One region of the Nocardioides sp. DN36 genome, then DNA from elsewhere that is predicted to be linked to it. Evidence: predicted binding sites of a transcription regulator. Region 1 holds the regulator's gene; the other holds the start of a gene.

Region 1 (7,920 bases):
GCAGCACCGTGAGCGGCTCCTTCACCGCCAGCGGGGTGGCCAGCTCGTTCGAGGCGACCGTCCCGTGGGAGGTGCGGCGGGGCGACACCGTGGTGAAGCAGGGGTCCGCCATGGCCGACGGCTGGATGGACAAGCTCTACCCGTGGCAGTCGAAGGTCGACGTCTCCGGCCTCGCACCCGGGGAGTACACCTTCGTCGCGATGACCGACGACCCCTCGGACGGCGAGGGCCCGGGACCGTTCGTGGACACCCGCACGATCGTCGTCCAGTGACGCCGAGGCGGCGCTCCTTGACGGGCCCGGCACGCCGAGGCGGCGCTCGTTGACGGGCCCGGCCCCCCGAAGGTCGGCTGCAGTGGAGCTCGTCGTCCTCGGGAGTGACCGGATCGACGCTGCGACCCGCGTGGACCTGCGCAGGCTCTGGGACCGGGCCTTCGGCGACCGGTTCAGCGACGAGGACGCCGACCACGCCTACGGCGGCGTGCACGTGCTGGCGCGCGAGGGCGACCGCCTCGTCGGGCACGCCAGCGCCGTACCCCGGCTGATCCGGTTCGGGGACGGACCGTGGCACACCGTCGGGTACGTCGAGGCCGTGGCCGTCGATCCCGACCACCAGGGCAGGCATGTCGGCCGACGCACGATGGAGAGGCTCCAGGAGGAGATCCGGACCCGCTGGCCGGTGGCGCTGCTCTCGACCGGGCGGGCCACCGGCTTCTACGAGCGGCTCGGCTGGGAGCGGTGGCGCGGGGTCTCCTTCACCCGGACCACCGGCGGTGACGTCCCCGACGGCGAGCACGGCGGGCTCATGGTCCTGCGCCCGGACCCGACGCTCGTCCCGGACCTGACGGTGGACGTGACCTGTGAGGATCGACCGGGCGACGCCTGGTGAGCGGGCCGGTTAGGGTCTCGCCGTGCTGCTCTCACCCCGTCGGCTGAACCGGACGCTGCTGCAGCGCCAGCACCTGCTCGCGCGCGTGGAGGCGCCGGTCGCGACGATGGTGCGCCACCTGGTCGGGCTGCAGGCGCAGGACACGCTGCCGCCGTACCTCTCCCTGCACGCCCGGCTCGTGTCCTTCGACGCGTACGACGTCAGCCGCGGGCTCGACGAGCGCGGCCTGGTGCGCCTGCTGACGATGCGCGGCACCATCCACCTGCTGACGCCCGAGGACGCGCTCGCGCTGCGTCCGTGGGTGCAGCCGCTGATGGACAAGACCGTCCGGAGCAACCAGGCCGTACGTCCCGTGAGGGACCTCGACCGGGAGGCGTTCGATCGCGCCGTCGACGCGGTTCTCGCCCGGGGACCGCTCCCCCAGAGGGAGCTGGGGCCTGCGCTCGAGCGGCACTTCCCGGGTCTGCCGGCCACCGCGCTCGCCCAGCTCGCACGGGTCGCCGCGCCACTGGTCCAGCTGCCGCCGCGCGGGAAGTGGAAGGAGCCGGGCGGCGTCGTCTACGACCACGTCGAGCGGTGGACCGGGGCGTCCTCCTGCGTGGTGGACCCCGCTGACGTCGTGCGCCGCTACCTGCGCGCCTTCGGACCGGCCACCGCTGCCGACGTGACCGCCTGGTCCGGCGTCACCGGTCTCACCGGCGTGCTGCGCGCGATGGCCGACCTCGTGCGCCACGAGGACGAGTCGGGCCGCACCCTCTACGACGTACCGGACGGTGAGGTGGCCGACGAGGACACGCACGCCCCCGTGCGCCTGCTCGGCACCTACGACAACCTGTGGCTCTCGCACGCAGGCCGCGACCGGGTCACCACGCCCGGGAACCGTCGACGGTGGATGGGCACCAACGGCGGCACCGGCCACACGATCTTCGTGGACGGGATGCTCGAGGGCCTGTGGCGTGTCGAGGACGGCCGAGTGGAGGTGATCGACCTCTTCCGCGACCTCACCCGTGCCGAACGCGCCGAGCTCGGAACGGAGATCGCCGGTGTCGAGGCGCTCCTCGCGCGCTGACCCGGGCCCGTCGGGCAGCCGCGTCAGGACCAGCGGGTCGTCCGGGAGAGCAGCGCTGCGGCCGCGGCGACGCCGGCGGTGGAGGTGCGCAGGACCTCGCTGCCGAGGCGGACCGAGGTGGCGCCGGCGGCGACGAACGCCGCGACCTCGTCCTCGCTGAGCCCACCCTCGGGGCCGACCACGACCACGATCGGTCCCTCGGCAGGCACCGGCAGCGACGCCATCGGCACGGACGCCTCCTCGTGCAGGACCACACCCAGGGCGGCATCGGCCAGCAGCGCCTCGACCTCGGCGGTGGCGGCCAGCTCGTCGACCTCGGGGAACCACGAACGGCGGGCCTGCTTGGCCGCCTCGCGCGCGGTGGAGCGCCAGCGGGCCAGCGACTTCGTGGCCCGCTCGCCCTTCCAGACCGCGACGCTGCGCGACGCCGCCCACGGCACGATCCGCGTGGCGCCGACCTCGGTCAGCATCTCGACGGCGAGCTCGCCCCGGTCGCCCTTGGGCAGCGCCTGGACGACCACGAGCTCCGGCTCGGGGCGCGGGACGTCCGCGACCTCCGCGACGTCCAGCGTGAACACGCGCTTGCCGGTGGACGCCACGGCACCGGTGGCCGAGCGGCCGGTCCCGTCGGTGAGCACCACCGACTCCCCCACCCGCAGCCGGCGTACGGCGACCGCGTGGTGGGCCTCGTCACCGGACACCTCGACCGAGGAGCCCACCCCGACGCCGGCCAGGGACGGCACCAGGTGCACCGGCAGCGACATCAGTGCTGGTTGAACGCGTCGCGGATGCGGCCGAAGACCGACTTCGAGCCCGGACGCACCTGACCGGTCGGCTGCTCCTCACCGCGGATGGCTGCCAGCTCGCGCAGCAGCTCCTCCTGGCGCGGGTCGAGACGGGTCGGCGTGTCCACGACGACCGTGACGACCAGGTCGCCGCGTCCGCCGCGCAGGCCGGGCACGCCGCGTCCCCGCAGCACCTGCTCGGTGCCGGACTGGGTGCCGGGCTTGATCTCGAGGTCGAAGGTCGTCTCCACGCCGGAGTCGGCGCCCTGCTCCACGTCGGCCTCGAGGGTCGGCAGGGTGAGCGTGGTGCCGAGCGCGGCCGCGGTCATCGGCACGGTCACGGTGCAGTGCAGGTCGTTGCCGTGCCGGGTGAAGGTCTGATGGCGCGCGATCTGGATCTCGACGTACAGGTCGCCGGGCGAGCCGCCGCCGGGGCCGACCTCGCCCTGCTCGGTGAGCTGCACGCGGGTGCCGTTGTCGACGCCCGCGGGGATCTTCACGGTGATGGTGCGGCGCGAGCGGACGCGACCGTCGCCGGAGCACTCGCGGCAGGGCTCCGGGATGATCGAGCCGAAGCCGCGGCAGGCCGCGCAGGGCCGCAGGGTGCGGATCTCGCCGAGGAACGAGCGCTGCACGTGGGCGACCTCGCCCGCTCCGTGGCAGGTCTCGCACGGCACCGGGTGGGTGCCGGGCGCGGTGCCCTCGCCCTGGCAGGTGCCGCACAGCACGGCGGTGTCCACGGTCAGCTCGCGGGTGACGCCGAACGCCGCCTCGGCCAGCTCGACGTCGAGCCGGATCAGGGCATCCTGGCCGCGTCGGGTGCGGGGACGCGGGCCGCGACCGGCCGCCGCCCCTCCCGCGCCTCCGAAGAACGCGTCCATGATGTCGGTGAACGAGAAGCCGGCGCCCTGCCCGAAGCCTGCCGCGCCGCCGCCGAACGGGTCACCGCCGCGGTCGTACGCCGCCCGCTTCTGCGGGTCGGAGAGGACCTCGTAGGCGCGGGAGACCTCCTTGAAGCGCTCCTGCGTCTCGGGGTCGGGGTTGACGTCGGGGTGCAGCTGCCGGGCCAGACGCCGGTAGGCCTTCTTGATGGTGTCGGCGTCCGCGTCGCGGGCGACACCGAGGAGGTCGTACAGGTCCTGACTCAAGTCGGTTCCTTCTGGATCGGGGGTGGATCTGACGTGCGGTGAGAGCTGGTCAGCCCTCGTCGAGGAAGCGGGAGACGTAGCGGGCGACGGCGCGCACGGCAGCCATCGTGCCGGGGTAGTCCATGCGGGTCGGGCCGACGATGCCGAGCGTGGCCAGCGCCTCGTCCCGCGGGCCGTAGCCGGTCGCGACCACGCTCGTGGAGGCCAGCTCCTGGTAGGGGCCCTCGTGACCGATGCGCACGGTGACCGTACCGCCGGTGCTGGCCTCGCCGAGCAGCTTGAGGAGGACGACGTGCTCCTCCAGCGCCTCCAGCAGCGGGCGGACCGCCGAGTCGAAGCTGTCGCCGTACCTCGCGAGGTTGGCCGCGCCCCCGACCGCGACCCGCTCGTCGGAGCGGTGGTCGGACATCGCCTCGGCCAGTGTCTCGACGACGGCCGCGGTGGCGGCGCCGTCGACGGGTGGCACTGCCTTGCGCAGCGCGGACACGGCGTCGGCGATGACCTCGCCCGTGGCCGCCCGGTTGACCAGCTGCCTCAGGTCGGCGAGCTCGTCGTCGGCGAGGGCGGCCGGCAGCTCGACCACGCGCTGCTCGACGCGGCCGGTGCTCAGGATCAGCACGGCCAGGATGCGGGTCGGCGTGAGCGCGACCAGCTCCACGTGACGCACGGTGGAGCGGGAGAGCGTGGGGTACTGCACGACCGCGACCTGACGCGTCAACTGCGAGAGCAGCCGCACGGAGCGGCCGACCACGTCGTCGAGGTCGACGGCGCCGTCGAGGAAGGTCGCGATCGCGCGCCGCTCGGCGGTGCTCATCGGCTTGACGGTGGTGAGCCGGTCCACGAACAGTCGGTAGCCCTTGTCGGTCGGCACCCGTCCGGCGCTGGTGTGGGGCTGGGTGATGAACCCCTCCTCCTCCAGCGCCGCCATGTCGTTGCGGACCGTGGCCGGGGAGACGCCCAGGCCGTGGCGCTCGACGAGCGCCTTGGAGCCGACCGGTTCCTCGGTGGACACGTAGTCCTCCACGATCGCGCGGAGCACGGCGAGCCTGCGCTCCTCCTGCATCCCGCCTCCTCTCGACTCACGCCCGTCTTGGCACTCGGAAGTCCTGAGTGCCAAGACTACTAGTCTTCCGGGCATGACGGGATTCACGGGAGCCGGGTTCAGGGAGGTCGCCGACCGGGTCTGGGTCGCGCGCTACGCGTGGTTCGACGTGAACGTCACCCTGGTGGGCGGCGAGCGCGGGCTCCTCGTGGTCGACACGCACGGCTCGGCGGCCGCGGCCACCGAGGTGGTCGACGACGTACGACGCCTCGGCGCCGGCGAGGTCTGCGGCATCGTCAACACCCACTGGCACTTCGACCACTCCTTCGGCAACGCCACCTTCCGCACGGCGTACGGGCCGGTGCCGGTGCACGCGCACGAGAACGCGCGGGACGAGCTGGAGAAGTGGGGGCCGGAGCTGCAGCAGCGGGTTGCCGAGTCCCCCGGTGAGGACCCGCACCGCGAGGACGTCGTCGGCACCGAGATCGTGCTCCCCGACCAGACCTTCTCCAGCGCGAAGGTGATCGACCTGGGCGACCGCGCGGTCGAGCTCGTCCACCCGGGCCGCGGGCACACCAGCGGCGACCTGGTGCTGCGCGTGCCCGACGCGGACGTGGTGCTCGCCGGCGACCTGGTCGAGGAGTCGGCCCACCCCTCGATCAACACCGACGCCTGGCCGATGGACTGGCCGCTCACCCTCGACATCGTTCTGGGCCTGCTCACCCCGAACACGGTCGTCGTCCCCGGCCACGGCGCTCCCGTGGGGCGCTCCTTCGTCGAGGACCAGCGCAACGAGCTCGGCATCATCGCCGAGACGATCCGCGACCTGGCCAGCCGCGGCGTCCCGGTCGACCAGGCCCTCGATGCCGGCGAGTGGCCGTGGCCTCGGGAGCTCCTCGGCACCGCCGTGCAGCGCGGGTACGAGCACCTCCCCCGCAGCCAGAAGCGGCTCCCGCTGATCTGAGCGTGACGCCGGTCCCGGTGGGTACGGTGCCGGCATGACCAACAGCAGCGACGAGACCTTCGAGCAGGGCATCAGCGACGACGAGCTGCCCGAGGACCTGCAGCCGACCGAGGACAACCCGCTCGCCCAGCCCCTGGACGACGAGGTGGACCCCGGTGACCTCGACATGGAGGGCGGCAAGGGCGCCGAGGAGTGGGACGACGAGCAGCTCGAGGACTGAGCCGCGGCCGACCCGGCGCGCCCTCCGGGCCACGACCGGGACCGCCACCTAGCGTTGTCCGGTGACCTCCCGCGACCGCTACGGATCAGACGTCCTCTCCACCGACTGGCGCGCCCCCAAGCGCGGCCGGGCCGTCGAGGCCCCTGCCGAGATCGGGGCCGTGGTGGAGGAGGTGACCACGGACTGGGTGGGCGAGATCGTCGCGGTCGACCGCGACCTGCACACGGTGACGCTCGAGGACCGGCGCAACAAGCGGCGCACCTTCCCGCTCGGCGCCGGCTTCCTGCTCGAGGGGAAGCCGGTCATCCTGACCGCTCCGGTGCGCGCCGCGGCGCCCGCGAAGGCGACGCGCACGGCGTCGGGGTCGGTCGCCGTCCACGGCGCGAAGGCGCGCGTCGCCCGGGCCAGCCGGATCTTCGTCGAGGGCCGGCACGACGCCGAGCTCGTCGAGAAGGTGTGGGGTGACGACCTGCGCATCGAGGGCGTGGTCGTGGAGTTCCTCGGCGGCGTCGACGACCTCGCCGACCACCTGCGCGACTTCAAGCCCGGACCCCAGCGCCGCGTCGGCGTCCTCGTGGACCACCTGGTCCGGGGGTCCAAGGAGAGCCGGATCGCGCAGAACATCGCGAAGTCGCCCATCGGCAAGGACGTGCTGATCGTCGGGCACCCGTTCATCGACATCTGGCAGGCCGTCAAGCCGCAGCGCCTCGGCTTCGAGCGCTGGCCCGACGTCCCCCGCAACATCGACTGGAAGACCGGCACCTGCCAGCAGCTGGGCTGGCCGCACCGCAACCAGACCGACATCGCCCGGGCCTGGAAGCACATCCTCGGCGGGGTGCGCGACTACAACGACCTCGACCCGGCGCTGCTGGGCCGGGTCGAGGAGCTGATCGACTTCGTGACCGCCTGACTTCCCTGTGTCGTCTGCTCCGGTGTCGCTGGCCCGGGCGGGAGCGCGGCGGGGCTACGGTGGACGAGGAGCGATCGACTCCGTCACCGCCGACCCATCCGCGACCGCCAGGGAGCCCGTGATGAGTGATCCGACCAGCCCGCCGCCGAACCCCGAGCAGGATCCGGCTCCGGGCACGCAGCCCTACGGTCAACCGCCCACCTACGGCCAGCAGCAGCCGGCGTACGGCCAGCCACCCACCTACGGCCAGCAGCAGCCGGCGTACGGCGGTCCGCCGCAGCAACCGCCGTACGGCGGCCCGCCCCAGCAGCCGGGTGCTCACTCGCCCGACGAGATCACGTGGGGGTGCGCCGCGCACTGGAGCGCCCTGGTCGCCTCGGTGATCGCGCTGGCGTTCCTCGGACCGCTCATCGTCATGCTCACCAAGGGCAACGAGTCGGCCTACGTGCGACGCCAGGCCGTCGAGTCGCTCAACTTCCAGCTCTCGATGCTGATCTACGGGATCGTGTCGTTCGTCCTGGTGTTCGTGCTGGTCGGCCTGATCCTGCTGCCGATCGTCGGCATCCTGTGGCTGGTCTTCACGATCATCGGCTCGGTCCGGGCGTCCCGCGGCGAGGAGTACCGCTACCCGCTCACTATCCGGATGGTGAGCTGACCGGTCAGGGCAACAGGTCGCGCACGACCCCGTCGGCGAGCAGCCGGCCGGTGCGCGTGAGCACCAGCCGCTCCCCCTGCGTCACCAGCAGTCCCCGGGCCTCGAGGTCGGGGACTGCGGCGCGTCCGGGCCCGTCCAGGACGTCGATGTCCAGTCCCTCGCGCAGGCGCAGCTCGAGGAGGACCCGCTCGACGCGGCGGCTCTCCTCGTCGAGGACCTCGCGCGCGTGCGCGGGGCTG
Region 2 (7,920 bases), 730 kb from region 1:
CACCACGCACGCGGCCGCGGCGAGACCGGCGTTGCGCCGCTGCCGCCGGCGCAACGAGCGCGCGGTGCCGACCACGTCGGCCATCGGCGTGGGCTCGTACGCCGTGTGGTCGGCGCGCGCGTGCAGTGCGTCGCTGAGCAGGCGCTCGGGGTCGGTCATCGCTCCTCCTGCAGGTCCGGGAGCTCGGGGTGGTCGTGGACGACGGCTCGGAGGGCGGCGATCGCGCGGCTGGCCTGCGACTTCACGGTCCCGACCGAGACGCCCAGCACCGCGGCGGTCTCGGACTCCGTGAGGTCCTCGTAGTAGCGCAGCACGATCACGGCGCGCTGCCGTGGCGGCAGGGTCGCGACGAACGCCCAGACGGCGTCGTGCGCGCCGTCGTACGACGGGCCGGGCCCGGTGGTCTCGGGCACCCGGTCGGTCGTCACCTCGCGCCGGCGCCACGGACGGCGCCAGGCCGAGCGGTGCTCGTTGACCAGCGTCCTGCGGGCGTAGCCGTCGAGGTGCTCCCGGTCGTCGAGCCGGTCCCAGGCGAGGTAGAGCTTGGCGAGCGTGGTCTGCACCAGGTCCTGGGCGCCGTGCGGGTCGCCCGTCAGGAGCAGGGCGAGGCGCTGGAGCGCGGGCTCGCGCGCCGCGCACCACTCCTCGAAGCCCGTCCGAGCCGCGCTGGTCCTCACCCCGACCTCCATGCCCGCTACACGTTGACCCAGGTCCATACGGTTGCATGGGAACCCACCGACGAGAGGGAGCACGCATGCATCAGGTCAAGGCCGTCGTCGCGCGCGGCAAGGGGCAGCCGGTCGAGGTGACCACGATCAACGTGCCGGACCCGGGGCCGGGGGAGGCGCTGGTGAAGGTGCAGGCGTGCGGGGTGTGCCACACCGACCTCCACTACCGCGAGGGTGGCATCAACGACGACTTCCCGTTCCTGCTGGGCCACGAGGCCGCGGGCGTGGTCGAGGCCGTCGGTGACGACGTGACCGGCGTGGCGCCGGGGGACTTCGTCGTCTTGAACTGGCGCGCGGTGTGCGGCGACTGCCGCGCCTGCGACCGCGGCGAGCCGTGGTACTGCTTCGCCACCCACAACGCGACGCAGAAGATGACGCTCGAGGACGGCACCGAGCTGACCCCGGCGCTCGGGATCGGGGCGTTCGCCGAGAAGACGCTGGTCGCGGCCGGCCAGTGCACCAAGGTCGACCCCTCCGCGCGCCCGGCCGCCGTGGGCCTGCTCGGCTGCGGTGTGATGGCCGGGATCGGTGCGGCCATCAACACCGGGAACGTGGGCCGCGGCAAGTCCGTCGCCGTCATCGGCTGCGGCGGCGTCGGCGTGGCAGCGGTCGCGGGCTCCGCGCTGGCCGGCGCGTCCACGATCATCGCGGTCGACATCGACGCGAAGAAGCTCGAGGCGGCCACGAGACTCGGTGCCACCCACACCGTGAACAGCAAGGAGACCGACCCGGTCGCCGCGATCCAGGAGCTCACCGGCGGCAACGGCGCGGACGTCGTGATCGACGCGGTCGGGCGTCCGGAGACCTGGCAGCAGGCGTTCTACGCGCGCGACCTCGCCGGCACCGTCGTGCTGGTGGGCGTTCCCACCCCGGACATGAAGATCCCCGAGATCCCGCTGATCGACGTCTTCGGCCGGGGCGGCTCGCTGAAGTCGAGCTGGTACGGCGACTGCCTGCCGTCGCGGGACTTCCCGATGCTCGTCGACCTCTACCAGCAGGGGCGGCTCGACCTCGACGCGTTCGTCACCGAGGAGATCGGCATCGACGACGTCGAGGCGGCCTTCGAGAAGATGCACGGCGGCAACGTGCTCCGGTCCGTGGTGATCCTGAAGTGACCGCCTCCCCGGGAAGTGCACGCGTGGACCACGCCGTCTCCAGCGGCACCTTCAGCCTCGACGGCGAGACCTTCGACGTCGACAACAACATCTGGGTCGTGGGTGACGACACCGAGTGCGTCGTCATCGACGCACCGCACTCGGTCGACGACATCATGGCCGTGGTGGGGGACCGCACCGTCAGGGCGATCCTGCTGACCCACGCCCACGACGACCACTGCCGGGTCGCGCCGGCCCTGCGCGAGCGCACGGTCGCACCGATCATGCTGCACCCGGACGACCGGCCGCTGTGGGAGCTGACGCACGGCGACGCGGAGACCGGGGAGCACCTCTGGGACGTCGACCTCGCCGACGGTTTCGAGATCACCGTCGGGGGTACGACGTTGCGTGCCATCCACACCCCGGGGCACGCCCCGGGGGCGGTGTGCTTCCTCGCCGCGGACCTCGGCTGCGTCTTCACCGGCGACACCCTCTTCCAGGGTGGCCCCGGAGCGACCGGCCGGTCCTTCAGCGACGAGGAGCAGATCAAGCGGTCCATCCGGGACCGTCTGTTCGAGCTGCCGGCCGACACGGTCGTGCACACCGGGCACGGCGACGACACCACGATCGGCGCCGAGCAGGAGGCGCTGGGCTGAGCCACGCCCGGGACGGCGCGCGACGACGGACGGAGATCGGTGAACGAGGAGTACTGGCAGGCGCTGGAGGCGGGTGACCGCCACGCCGCCCTCGCGGTGGTGAAGCGGCTGCACGAGTCCGGGAGGTCGCCGCTCGAGATCATCGACGAGCTCGTCGTCCCGGCGCAGGAGCGCGTCGGCGAGCTCTGGCTCGACGGGGCGTGGAGCGTCACCGAGGAGCACGCCGCCACGGCCATCAACGAGGGGCTCGTGCACTGGCTCGGGTCCTTCGTCCCGGAGCCCGAGCCGGACCGGCCGCTCGTGCTGGTCTCCTGCATCGAGGGCGAGCGGCACGCGCTCCCGGCCCTCGTCATCGCCGAGGCGCTGGGCATGGCCGGCTACCGGGTCAGCTACGTCGGCGGCGACCCCGAGCCGCACGACCTGCTGCGGCAGGTCCTGGTGCTCAAGCCCCGGGCGGTGCTGTTCAGTGCCTCGCTCACGTCCTCGCTGGCACCCCAGAAGAGCCTGTTCGGCAGCATCCGCGCGATCGGGATCCCGGTGCTGGTCGGCGGCCGGGCGTTCGGCAGCGACGAGCGGCGGGCCACCTCGCTGGGCGCCACGGCCTACACCCACGGCGTGGACGACGCGCTCCGGCTGCTGGAGGAGCTGCCGGAGCGGCTGCCCTCCGCACCCCGGCCGCCCGAGGGTCCGGCCGACGTCGAGGCGGCGTGGATCCTGGCGCACCGTCCCCAGATCACCCCGGCCGTCGTGCGCGCGGTCGAACGTCGGTACGCCGTCGAGGGCGACCGGCCCCGGTGGTGGACGGAGCTCGAGGGCCACGTGGACCACGTGCTCGGCTGCCTCGCCGCGGCGCTGGTGACCGGCGACGAGACGATCATGATCGAGGTGCGCGACTGGTTCGGCCGGGTCCTCACCCGGCGTGAGGCCGACCCCGGTCTGGTGGAGGAGGTGTGGCACCTCCTCGCGGGGCCGCTGCGCGGCCACCCCCTGGCCCGCGTGTTCCTCGCCGGGTCGGCCGCCCCCAGCGAGGGTGGGGTCTCCGAGCCGTCGGTGTGACCGCTCCTCAGAGGGGGCGGACCAGCAGCGCCGTCCCGTGGCCGGCGACCCGGGTGAGCACGATCGTGGCGGTCTCGTCACCCCGGAGCGCCAGGCGCTTGCGCAGCTCGTCGGGGACCACGTTCACCCCGCGCTTCTTGATCGTCAGCGTGCCGACACCGCGCTCCCGCAGCGCGGCACGGAGGGCCTTCTCGCGGTAGGGCAGCTCCTCGAGCACCTCGTAGCCGCGGGCGAAGGGCGTGCGCGTCTCCGCGTCCGAGGTCACGTAGGCGATGTGCTCGTCGACCAGCCCGCCGCGCACGAGCGCCCCGACCGCGGTCACCAGGCCGGCCCGGATGACGGCGCCGTCCGGCTCGTAGAGATACCGCCCGACCGGCATCACCCCGGCGCCCGGGTCGTCCTCGTCGGTCAGGGTGGCCAGCCCACCGTCCCCGATGACCGTTGCCCTCCGGGCCGTGGTGGCGAGGCGCCCGGACCACAGCGCCGCCTCCTTGACCTCGCCGTGGTCGCTGACCCACTCGGCCTCGACGCCCTCGGGCAGGAGCTCGTGGGGGATGCCGGGGGCGACCTTCACGCAGGAGTCGCGGCGCAGCAGCTGCTCGACGAAGGGCCACGGGGGCGTCCAGTCGTCGACGTCGAACGTGCGACCCCGTCCCGAGCGACGCGCCGGATCGGCGAAGGCGACGTCGAAGGGCGTGGTGTCGACCTGCGTCGCGTCGGCGACCTGGACGGCCCCGTCGAGGTCGAGGGCGGCCAGGTTCGCCGCGGCCACGGCCACCCGGACCGGGTCGAGGTCCACACCGGCACAGACCAGGCCCCGGGAGGCGAAGGCGACGAGGTCCCCACCGATGCCGCAGCCGAGGTCGACGACGGTCCCGGCCGAGGACGCCTCCACCCGCGCGGCCCGGTGCCGCGCGACGGGCAGGCGGGTGGCCTGCTCGAGGCCGTCGGGGGTGAAGTACATCCGCGGTGCGAGGTCGCCGAACTTCGCGACGGCCCGGCGGCGGAGGGTCGCCTGCGTGAGCGCGGCGGCGACGTGCGCCGGGTCCGCCGTGCGCCGCAGCGTGCTGTGGGCCCGCAGCGGGTCGTCGTCGGCCACCTCGTCGGCCGCGGCCAGCAGCCGCTGGCCGTCGTCGGTGAGCAGCCAGCGGAAGTCCTCGAGCTCCATGGCGACGATCCTCCCAGAGCGGCCGGTCCGGACCTTTGCTGGCACTCATTCAGGGCGAGTGCTAACGTCTGGACTGGCACTCTCACCATGAGGGTGCCAGCGCTTGCGAGCGAAGTGCGACCCCCGCGACGGCGTACCTCCCAGCAAGCCCCAACGTCCGGAGGACTCCCGTCACCCGGAGTGCTCCAGCCCTACGTCAGACAAGTGGAGAAAGTGGAGGTCGACATCGTGTCGGTCAACATCAAGCCCCTCGAGGACCGCATCGTCGTCAAGCCGCTCGAGGCCGAGCAGACCACGGCGTCCGGCCTGGTCATCCCCGACACCGCCAAGGAGAAGCCCCAGGAGGGCGAGGTCGTGGCGACCGGTCCGGGACGCATCGACGACAACGGCAACCGCGTCCCCCTGGACGTGGCCGTCGGCGACAAGGTCATCTACAGCAAGTACGGCGGCACCGAGGTCAAGTACGGCGGGTCGGAGTTCCTGATCCTCTCCGCCCGCGACGTGCTCGCTGTCGTTTCCTGATTTCCCTGGGTCGTGTGCCTGACGACGCGCCTCGGCGCGCTCTCAGGCACACGACCCGATCTCTTTGAGGAGAGCAATGCCGAAGATTCTTGAGTTCGACGAGGGCGCCCGCCGGGCGCTCGAGCGTGGCGTCGACGCGCTCGCCAACGCCGTCAAGGTGACGCTGGGTCCCAAGGGCCGCTACGTCGTCCTCGACAAGAAGTGGGGCGCCCCCACCATCACCAACGACGGCGTGACCGTCGCGCGCGAGATCGAGCTGGACGACCCGTTCGAGAACCTCGGTGCGCAGCTGACCAAGGAAGTCGCCACCAAGACCAACGACGTCGCCGGTGACGGCACCACCACCGCGACCGTGCTCGCCCAGGCAATGGTCCACGAGGGCCTGCGCGCGGTGGCCGCCGGCGCCAACCCGATGGGGCTCAAGCGGGGCATGGACGCCGCGGCCGAGGCCGTCGGCGACGCGCTGCGCGAGGCCGCCCGCGAGGTGGAGTCCAAGGAGGACATGGCGTCGGTCGCCACGATCTCCAGCCGCGACTCCCACATCGGCGAGCTGCTCGCCGAGGCCTTCGACAAGGTCGGCAAGGACGGCGTGATCACGGTCGAGGAGTCCAACACCATGGGCACCGAGCTGGAGTTCACCGAGGGCATGCAGTTCGACAAGGGCTACATCTCGGCGTACTTCGTCAGCGACCCGGAGCGCATGGAGGCCGTCCTCGACGACCCCTACATCCTCCTGCACCAGGGCAAGATCTCGGCGATCGCCGACCTGCTGCCGCTGCTGGAGAAGGTCATCCAGGCCGGCAAGCCGCTGTTCATCCTGGCCGAGGACGTCGAGGGCGAGGCCCTCTCCACCCTGGTCGTGAACAAGATCCGTGGCACCTTCAACGCCGTCGCGGTGAAGAGCCCGGCGTTCGGTGACCGCCGCAAGGCGATGATGCAGGACATCGCGACCCTGACCGGCGGTCAGGTCGTGGCGCCCGAGGTCGGGCTCAAGCTCGACCAGGTCGGCCTCGAGGTCCTCGGCCAGGCGCGCCGCGTCGTCATCACCAAGGACAACACCACGATCGTCGACGGCGCCGGTGACGCCGCCGAGGTCGAGGGGCGCGTCAACCAGATCAAGGCCGAGATCGAGTCCACCGACTCCGACTGGGACCGCGAGAAGCTCCAGGAGCGCCTCGCGAAGCTGGCCGGCGGCGTGTGCGTGATCAAGGTCGGCGCCGCCACCGAGGTGGAGCTCAAGGAGAAGAAGCACCGCATCGAGGACGCCGTCTCCGCGACGCGCGCCGCGATCGAGGAGGGCATCGTGCCCGGCGGTGGCTCCGCGCTCATCCACGCGGTCTCGGTCCTCTCCGACGACCTCGGCCTCACCGGCGACGAGGCCGTGGGCGTCCGGATCGTCCGCAAGTCGGCCGACGAGCCGCTGCGCTGGATCGCCGAGAACGGCGGCCAGAACGGCTACGTCGTGACCACCAAGGTCCGCGAGCTCGGCGTCGGCAACGGCTACAACGCCGCCACCGAGGAGTACGGCGACCTGGTCGCCCAGGGTGTCCTGGACCCGGTCAAGGTCACCCGCTCCGCGCTCGTCAACGCCACCTCGATCGCGGGCATGCTGCTCACGACCGAGACCCTGGTCGTCGACAAGCCGGAGGACGAGGACGAGGCCGCTGCTGCCGGTCACGGCCACGGTCACGGCCACGGCCACTGATCCACCCGTCGCGTCCTGACGCGACACAGCACCGGCCCGTCGTCAGCTGACGACGGGCCGGTGTCATTTCCGACCGAGGCGGTCGGGGCGGTGGTGCGGACCCTTCCGGCCCGACCTTCCTCAGCGCAGCTGCCCCAGCCACTGGGTGGCGCCGTGGCCGTTGTTCACAGGGGTGTCCCAGATGAACAGGTCGCCGGTCCAGGGAGCCTCCATCGAGAAGCGTGAGGTGGCCTGGGAGATGCGCACCCACCGGCCGGTGGCGTACTCGAAGACGAAGGTGCCTCCCCGTCGCTGGTTGTAGGACCGGACGACGAGGCCGGCGTCGGTGCTGCCCGCCAGCTCGGCGCCGTCGTCGCGCACCGTCACGACAGGGGATCCGTCGGTGGTCACCACCTGGACCCGGTCGTCGCGGACACCGTCGTGCCGGCCGCAGTACATGCCCAGCACCACGTACTGCGCGGTGCGGTCCAGGGACAGCTGGTTGCACCGGTCACCGGACCTCGGGTCGAAGGAGGACTCCTGCCCGCTGGTCAGGTCGCGGATGTGGACGCCGTCGTTCGGCTCGTTGTGGGTCGTCGTCCAGGTGAGCTCGTCGCCGGCGATCGTGAAGTCGCCGACGACCAGGTGCTCGTCGCGCACGTCGCTCGGGTCGTCGAGCGCCATCGACCACAGGTCGAAGGTCCGCCAGCCCGTGCCGCGCGCGTAGGCGACGTAGAGACGGTCGTCGGGACCGAGCGCCACCTGGTTGTACTCGGCGTCCGGCAGGCCATTCCAGCCGGTCCGGCTCCACCGGTTCGTGGTGCGGTCGTAGGTGACGGCGGAGAGGCTCGTCGGGTCGTCGCGCCCGCCGAGGAACACCAGCCGGTCGCGCCCCAGCTCGAGCGGGCGCTCGAGGGCGAACGGCGGTTGCCCGAGCGAGTCCTGGACGGACTGCTCGGGGTCGTAGAGCGCGTACCGGCTGGTGTTGTGGATCCCGTGCGGGCCGTCCTTG

Evidence for each region. The regulator HrcA, encoded in region 1, represses chaperone genes, less so after heat shock. The targets are predictions, from matches to a motif close to TTGGCACTCGNNNNNNNCGAGTGCCAA.
Region 2: the regulator HrcA is predicted to act here: its motif matches at 4,741-4,767, upstream of groES (co-chaperone GroES).

The regions. Positions count from the first base shown of each region.
Region 1 covers NZ_AP043823.1:729,846-737,765, reverse strand. The annotation lists gene ACZ43H_RS04445 (Gmad2 immunoglobulin-like domain-containing protein) at 1-272, shown strand, start outside; gene ACZ43H_RS04440 (GNAT family N-acetyltransferase) at 355-888, shown strand; gene ACZ43H_RS04435 (winged helix DNA-binding domain-containing protein) at 911-1,957, shown strand; gene ACZ43H_RS04430 (16S rRNA (uracil(1498)-N(3))-methyltransferase) at 1,981-2,721, opposite strand; gene dnaJ (molecular chaperone DnaJ) at 2,721-3,890, opposite strand; gene hrcA (heat-inducible transcriptional repressor HrcA) at 3,940-4,953, opposite strand; gene ACZ43H_RS04415 (MBL fold metallo-hydrolase) at 5,027-5,896, shown strand; gene ACZ43H_RS04410 (hypothetical protein) at 5,931-6,116, shown strand; gene ACZ43H_RS04405 (DUF3097 domain-containing protein) at 6,178-7,026, shown strand; gene ACZ43H_RS04400 (DUF4870 domain-containing protein) at 7,148-7,681, shown strand; gene hemW (radical SAM family heme chaperone HemW) at 7,686-7,920, opposite strand, start outside.
Region 2 covers NZ_AP043823.1:3,071-10,990, forward strand. The annotation lists gene ACZ43H_RS00995 (hypothetical protein) at 1-159, opposite strand, end outside; gene ACZ43H_RS01000 (SigE family RNA polymerase sigma factor) at 156-677, opposite strand; gene ACZ43H_RS01005 (S-(hydroxymethyl)mycothiol dehydrogenase) at 755-1,843, shown strand; gene ACZ43H_RS01010 (MBL fold metallo-hydrolase) at 1,867-2,478, shown strand; gene ACZ43H_RS01015 (cobalamin B12-binding domain-containing protein) at 2,518-3,534, shown strand; gene ACZ43H_RS01020 (class I SAM-dependent methyltransferase) at 3,542-4,702, opposite strand; gene groES (co-chaperone GroES) at 4,931-5,224, shown strand; gene groL (chaperonin GroEL) at 5,301-6,929, shown strand; gene ACZ43H_RS01035 (hypothetical protein) at 7,050-7,920, opposite strand, start outside.